DNA from 2 places in the Amycolatopsis coloradensis genome. Region 2 is predicted to be linked to the other one. Evidence: riboswitches for the same ligand, from Rfam matches in the RefSeq annotation. Region 2 holds a riboswitch; the other holds the start of a gene.
What was found. Region 2 has a riboswitch for S-adenosylmethionine ahead of LCL61_RS12555 (methionine ABC transporter ATP-binding protein). Riboswitches for the same ligand answer to the same signal wherever they lie in the genome.
Positions count from the first base shown of each region.

Region 1: it holds a riboswitch for S-adenosylmethionine, as region 2 does, so the genes downstream of both, LCL61_RS17070 (aminotransferase class V-fold PLP-dependent enzyme) here and LCL61_RS12555 (methionine ABC transporter ATP-binding protein) in region 2, are expected to answer to the same signal.

Region 1 is NZ_CP150484.1:3,570,738-3,574,213, forward strand. It holds gene LCL61_RS17060 (potassium/proton antiporter) at 1-548, shown strand, start outside; gene LCL61_RS17065 (M23 family metallopeptidase) at 689-1,369, shown strand; SAM riboswitch class IV at 1,498-1,612, shown strand; gene LCL61_RS17070 (aminotransferase class V-fold PLP-dependent enzyme) at 1,645-3,009, shown strand; gene LCL61_RS17075 (hypothetical protein) at 3,029-3,476, shown strand, end outside.
Region 2 is NZ_CP150484.1:2,650,283-2,653,758, reverse strand. It holds gene LCL61_RS12560 (4-(cytidine 5'-diphospho)-2-C-methyl-D-erythritol kinase) at 1-410, opposite strand, end outside; gene LCL61_RS12555 (methionine ABC transporter ATP-binding protein) at 531-1,541, opposite strand; SAM riboswitch class I at 1,754-1,844, opposite strand; gene rsmA (16S rRNA (adenine(1518)-N(6)/adenine(1519)-N(6))-dimethyltransferase RsmA) at 2,090-2,926, opposite strand; gene LCL61_RS12545 (GNAT family protein) at 2,967-3,476, shown strand, end outside.

The DNA.
Region 1 (3,476 bases), 920 kb from region 2:
TGCTGCTGTCGGCGCTGCCGTTCAAGATCCCCTGGCGAGAACAGGTGTTCCTGTCCTGGGCCGGGCTGCGCGGGGCGGTCCCGATCGTGCTCGCGCTGATCCCGCTGTCGTCCGGGGTGCCGGGCGCGCAGCAGCTGGTCGACGCGGTGTTCGTGCTGGTCATCGTGCTGACGCTGCTCCAAGGGGCGACGCTGACCCCGCTCGCGAGAATCCTCGGGCTGGCCCAGCACGCCGAGGCGCACGAGATCGACGTCGACTCCGCGCCGCTCGACGAGATGGGCGCGGAACTCCTGCAGGTCCGGATCCACGCGGGATCGAAGATGCACGGCGTGTACCTGGCCGAACTGCGGCTGCCGGTGGGGGCGACGATCAGCCTCCTCGTCCGAGACGGCTCCGGCTTCACACCGAACAAGAACACCAGGCTCCAGGAACGCGACCAGTTACTCGTCGTGACCACCGCTGAAGCCCGTGACGCGGCCGAACGACGCCTGCGGGCCGTCGACCGCGCAGGCCGCCTCGCCAGGTGGAAGGGCGAATCCGGCCAGTAGGTCACGGATCGGCACCAGCTGTTCGGCGATTGATCACCGAAATCTGTGCGCTGGCCCTCCCCTTTGCCCTCCTTTTGGAATACCTTCCCCGCAATTGACTCCATCGAATGGGTGAGTGTCGCGGTTAAGGAGTACGCAAAGTGACGAAGCTTCCTGTCCGGTTCGCCGGTCTGGGTACTGCAGCCGTTCTGATCGGGGTGGTCCTTTCGACGCCGGCGACGGCCAAGGACGCGTTCCCGGCGTTCGGGTTGCCGTTCGAGGGCGGTCAGCGGGTCTATTCCGCGGGGATCCACTCGGACAACGGGAGGTCCGGAGTGAAGAACGCCATCGACTTCAGCCCCGGGGACAGGACCGTTCGCGCCCCGCTGGCGGGCACGGTCCGGATCCAGCACTGCTCCGGCGGCGACTGGGTGACCGTCGACCACGACGGCGGCTGGCGGACCGGGTACTACCACCTGGAGGGCATTTCGGTCACCGACGGCCAGAAGGTCGCCCCCGGCGACGCCCTCGGCCGGACCGGCAACGCGCTGCCCTGTGGTGGCAGCAGCACCGGCGCCCACGTGCACTTCACCCTGTGGACCCTGCCCACGGCTGCGGCGCAGAGCGGCGATTCGCGCGACTTCGGGGTCGGCGCGGGCAACTGGAACGGCCTGTCCTACGACGAGGTCTCGACCAAGGTCGCCGAGGCCTACGGCGAAGCCGTCGACGGCAAGACCTTCGGCGGCTGGCAGTTCGCCGCGGGCACCGATCAGTACTCGGGCACCGCGACCGAGGTCTCCTCCCGCGCGACCATCCCGCTGCCCGGACGATTCCGGGTCTGACCTGCCGTTGCCCGGCGCGGCGCGGCGCCGGGCAACGGTACTTCCCGCTTGCGGAGCACGTGAGCGGCGTCTCAAGATGCGGACGAGGGCTGGCCCGATCGCCCGCCCGTCCGCTAACTTCGTTCGTAGGTCACGAGTGTCAGCGTCAAGCCCCGGCTAGCTGACCGGCAACCCTCCTACCGCGGTGGGGTGCCCCGGGTGAGGACCTGGCTCGTCGCGTGGTGCGACGGGCAAGCGCGGGATCCTCGTCGGGTCCCCTGACCCGGAGGATGACGATGACTCTCGCTCTCGAACGCACCAGCGCTCCCGCTGAAGTCGCTGAAACCGTTGCCACGCACCAAATCCCGACGGTCGCGTGCGCCGATCTGCGGGTCCCGCTGGTCACCGGCGGCGACATCGGCTACGCCAATCTCGATCACGCGGCGAGCGCCCCCTGTCTGGACAAGGTGCGTGCCGCGGTCGACGAATTCCTGCCCTGGTACGCCAGCGTGCACCGCGGCGCCGGGTTCGCCTCGCAGGTCTCGACCAAGCTTTACGAACGCACGCGCGGAATCCTGCGCGGCTTCGTCGACGCGCGGTCGACCGACACCGTCGTGTTCACCCGCAACACCACCGATTCCTTCAACCTTCTCGCGCGCAGCCTGCCGAAGCACACGTCGGTCATCGTGTTCGACACCGAGCACCACGCCGCGCTGCTGCCGTGGAAGGGACCGAACGTCCGCCGGATCGAAACCCCTCGGACCCGCCTCGCCGCGGTGTCCGCCGTGGACGAAGCGCTCGCGGACTGCCCGCAGGGCCCGCGCCTGGTGGTGCTCACCGGAGCGTCCAACGTGACCGGGGAACTGTTGCCGGTCAAGGAGATCGCGACCGTCGCGCGGCGGCACGGCGCCCGGATCGCGCTCGACGCGGCGCAGCTCGCGCCGCACCGCAAGATCTCGATCCGCGATCTCGACGTCGACTACGTCGCGCTGTCGGGGCACAAGCTGTACGCGCCTTTCGGTGCCGGCGCGCTGATCGGCCGCGCCGACTGGCTGCGCGCGGCTCATCCGTACCTCGCCGGTGGCGGCGCGACGAAGCTCGTCACCCGTGACTCCGGAAACCTCGGCGTGGTCTGGAATTCCGGCGCCGAGCGGCACGAAGCCGGTTCGCCCAACACCGTCGGCGTCTACGCGCTCGGTGTCGCCTGCGAGACCCTGGCCGCGAACTGGGACGGGATCGTCGCCCACGAGGAGGAACTGCTGGCGCGGCTGCGTCGAGGCCTCGCCGCCATCCCCGGTTTCGCCGAACTGCGGCTGTTCGACGCGCCGGTCGACCGGGTCGGCACGCTCAGCTTCGTCGTCGACGGCTTCGACCCGGGCTGGCTCGCCGCGGTGCTGTCCGCGGAGTACGGCATCGGCGTGCGGGACGGCGCGTTCTGCGCGCACGTGGCGACGAAGCGGCTGATCGCCGCGGCCGGTTCGACGGGGCAGCAGGCCGTGCGGGTCAGCCTCGGCCTCGGCAGCACCACCGAGCACGTGGACCGGATCGTCCTGGCGCTGCGCCAGATCGTCGCCCGCGGCGCGCGCTGGCAGTACGAGAAGCCGGAGGGCCGCTGGGTGCCGGAGAACGATCCGCGCGAACTTCCCCCGTTCTGCGCCTGACCCACTACCCTCACCCGGCATGGGGAACGAACGACCGCGTTACTGGTTTCCGCTGGCGTTGCTGGGTTTCGCTCAGCTGATCGTGGTGGCCTTCGGCGGGATGTGGTCCGGGGGCTGGTTCGCCTACGCGCCCGCCGGTGAACAGCAGTTCCTGACCCAGAATCTTTACGGTGTCGGTGATGGTGGGGTTTTCGGATCCTTGCGCGGGGTCGAGATGAGCCGCGAGAACGCGGCCGCGCTGGACATGTCGTTCGACATCGCCGGCCGGAACGACGACTGGCTGTTCGCCGTTCTCGCGGTCTACCTCGGCACGGTGCTGTTCTACGTCATCCGGACGAAGACCATGCGCTGGTGGAAGGTCGCCGCGATCGCGCTCGGCGGACTGGTCGCCATCGTGCTGGCGGATCTGGTCGGCTACTGGGAATTCGATCTCGACGGTGACACCCGGAGCGCGATCCTGCTGACGC
Region 2 (3,476 bases):
GCCAGTTCGTCCCGGGAGATGTCGAGCTTCCAAAGCGACGCGAGCCCCACCAGCGTCGCGGCCGCGTCGGCACTGCCACCGGCCATCCCGCCCGCGACCGGGATGCCTTTGCGCAACACGACTCTGACCTTGGACTCGCCGTCCGCCTTGCCGACGTGGGCCGCCAACGCCTGCGCCGCCTTCCAGGCCAGGTTGTTGGCTCCTGTCGGTACGGAACCTTCACCTTCGCCGTAGACCTCGACGCCGGGGTCCTCGGTGACCGCGACGGTCACCTCGTCGGTCAGGGAAAGCGCCTGGAACACGGTCACCAGCTCGTGGTAACCGTCCGGGCGTACGTCACCGACCGACAGGTGCAGGTTGACCTTGGCGGGAACCCTGACGGTCACTGGGGGCGGTACGACGGCGAGCACGCGTCAAGCCTACGTGGCCGCTCCACTTGTGCTGTCACCAGGAGAAAGAGAACGGACGGGTCGGACGCGAACGGGCCGCCCCGGACGAAGTTCGTCCTGAGCGGCCCGTTCGCGGAGAAATCAGGCGGCGACACCCTGCGGACCGCGGACCGGGTGGGTCACGTGACCGCCACGTTCGGCGATCCAGGCGAGCGCGGCGTCCGCGCGCTCACCACGCACCCCGACGCGGAACCGGCCGACCGGCGTGTCGCCGATCCGGGTCAGGCCGCCCCCGATGGTGGCGAGTTCGACGTCGAAGCGACCGGCGGCCTCCGGCAGCAGCGCACCGACCGAGGCGAAGCCGACGAGCACGACGTCCACCGCGCGGTCGTACTTCGAGGCCTGTGCCCGCCCGGTTTCGATGGCGGGAAGCAGCGCCTGCGCGGTCCGGCTGTTCGGGTCGGAGACCAGGTCGAGCACGGTTCCGCGTTCGATGATCGCGCCGGCCTCCAGAACCGCGACGTCGTCGCAGACACGACGGACCACGCCGGCATCGGGAGTGGTGAGCAGCACGGTGACGCCGAGCTCGGCGCGCGCGCGGTCGAGCACGGTCAGGACCGCGCCGGACTCCTCGGGCTGCACGCCCGCGGTCGGGTCGTCGGCCAGGAGCACGGACGGCCCGGCGGCCAGCGCCTTGGCGATGGCCACGCGGCGCAGCTGCCCCGCGGACAAGTCGCCCGGTCGCTGCCCCGCACGGGGGGTGAGCCCGACCAGGTCGAGCAGGTTGCCGACCCGGTTGCGGCGCTGCGGCCCGTCGAGGCCGAGCTGCTCGAGCGGCGAAGCGATGTTGCCGGCGATGGTGCGCTCGGCGAGCAATTCCGGCTTGGTGCTCACGACTCCGACCTGGCGCCGGATTTCGCGGAGCCGGCGTCCGTCGAGTGTCCCGGTGTTGAGGCCGTCGAGACGGACGACGCCGCGGTCGGGACGCTCCTGAAGACCGATGCAACGAGCGAGGGTCGATTTGCCGGAGCCCGCCGGACCGACGACTCCGAACAGCGAGCCTGCTTGGATGTCCACGCTCACATCGCGCAGTGCGACGACGGGATTTCCGTTGAGGGGAAAGGATTTGGACAGGTTTTCGACAGTGATCACGAAAGGCTCCATGCACATGGGGCGCTGCTTCTTTCGAGCGCGCCGACCGTCACCGAGTAACCGTCCGGGAAACGGACGGATTCAGAGATAAGGGAATGAACTCAGGCAGTAACGGTGGAGCGTCGACACGCACTTACCGTGCGGCGACCTTCATCGACGACACGTCGCCTGGTCAGCAGGAGCGGGTGGGTGACCCTGTTCATTAGGCACAGCCTCCATCGGTCCTGGCTGTAGCACCTGCCCTGTGGAGGGTGGTTGCTGCGACTTCGGCGAGCCAGGTCTCTCAGTCGCTCGGGATGGCCTACTGAGTAAAACCGATCCCACTGGATGAAAGCAAGCGCGTAGGCGCAGATCACACGTCTGGTCGCGTCCATCATACAGGATTGGCTGTTCATATTCTGAGACGCCGACTGGCATCTCAGATCCGCGCTAGGCGCGCTGCCTGCTAAGACGAGTCCGCCCACGCCGAATCCAGAGGTGGATCTCGCAGACGCACAGCCTTGACCTGCCGCCGTTCGCGCGGCTCCGGTCACACGGGTGGCAGGTGATCAGCCGGCAGCCGCGGCGATCCGGGCGAACTGATGAACGTCCAGCTGCTCCCCGCGGGTCTTGGGGTCGATGCCGGCCTTTTCGAGCAATTCCCCTGCGCGTTCGGCGGAACCGGCCCACGACGCCAACGCGGCGCGCAAGGTCTTCCGCCTTTGCGAGAAGGCGGCGTCGACCACCGCGAACAGCCGCTCTCGGTCCACGGACGACACCACGTCGCCCCGTTCGAACGCGACCAAGGCGGAGTCGACGTTCGGAACAGGCCAGAACACCGCCCTGGGCACTGCCGCGACCTTGCGCGTCTTCCCGTACCAGGCGAGCTTGACGCTGGGTACGCCGTAAGTCCGACTTCCCGGACCAGCCGCCATCCTGTCCGCGACCTCGGTCTGAACCATTACGAGACCACTGGTCAGCGACGGCAGTTCGGCGAGCAGGTGGAGCACGACGGGAACGGCGACGTTGTACGGCAGGTTCGCGACGAGCGCCGTCGGCCGTGCGGGCAGGTCGTCCGCGGTGATCCGCAACGCGTCCGCGCCGACGACCGTGAGCCTTTCGGCCCCACCTCGTTCGGCCACGGTGCTCGGCAGCCGCCCCGCCAGAACAGGATCGATTTCGACCGCGACGACCTCGGCGCCAGTCGCGAGCAGCCCGAGTGTCAGCGAGCCGAGGCCCGGCCCGACCTCCAGGACGACGTCCCCTTCGCCGATCCCCGAGAGGTCGACGATGCGGCGCACCGTGTTGGGATCGTGCACGAAGTTCTGGCCGAGCTTCTTGGTCGGACGCACGTCCAGCTCGGCCGCCAGCGCCCTGATTTCCGCAGGACCGAGCAGTTCAGTCACCCGACGATCGTAACCAGGCCCGGTAAGCCACGATTGGCCGGTGGACGACGTCGTACTCGATGGTGACAAAGTCCGGCTGCGCGACTGGCGCCCGTCCGACCTCGGGCCGCTTCGCGACCTACTCGATCCCGCGCGGCCTTGGCACGAAACGAACGGCCCCTACTTCGGCACCCCGACCACTGCCGCTGCCGAATCCACGGCACGGGAACTCACCACGCCCAAGAGCGAGCCGCCCGATCCCCGCGCCAGCCTCGCCGTGTGCGACCTGAGCGACGGAAGGTTGATCGGCCGGGTCAGCTGGTACTGGGAAAGCAGGCAGACCGACTGGCGACGGATGGGGTTGGTCATCTACGACGAGCGGTACTGGGGCGGCGGATTCGGCACCGAGGCCTTGCGCATGTGGACGACCTACTTGTTCTCCCGCACCGACGCGCTCCGCCTGGACTTCGCCACGTTCTCGGGTAACCCGGGAATGATCGCCGTCGGGCGACGGCTCGGGTTCGTCGAAGAAGGCCGGTTCCGGCGCGCCCGGCGCTGGTCCGGCGGCGTC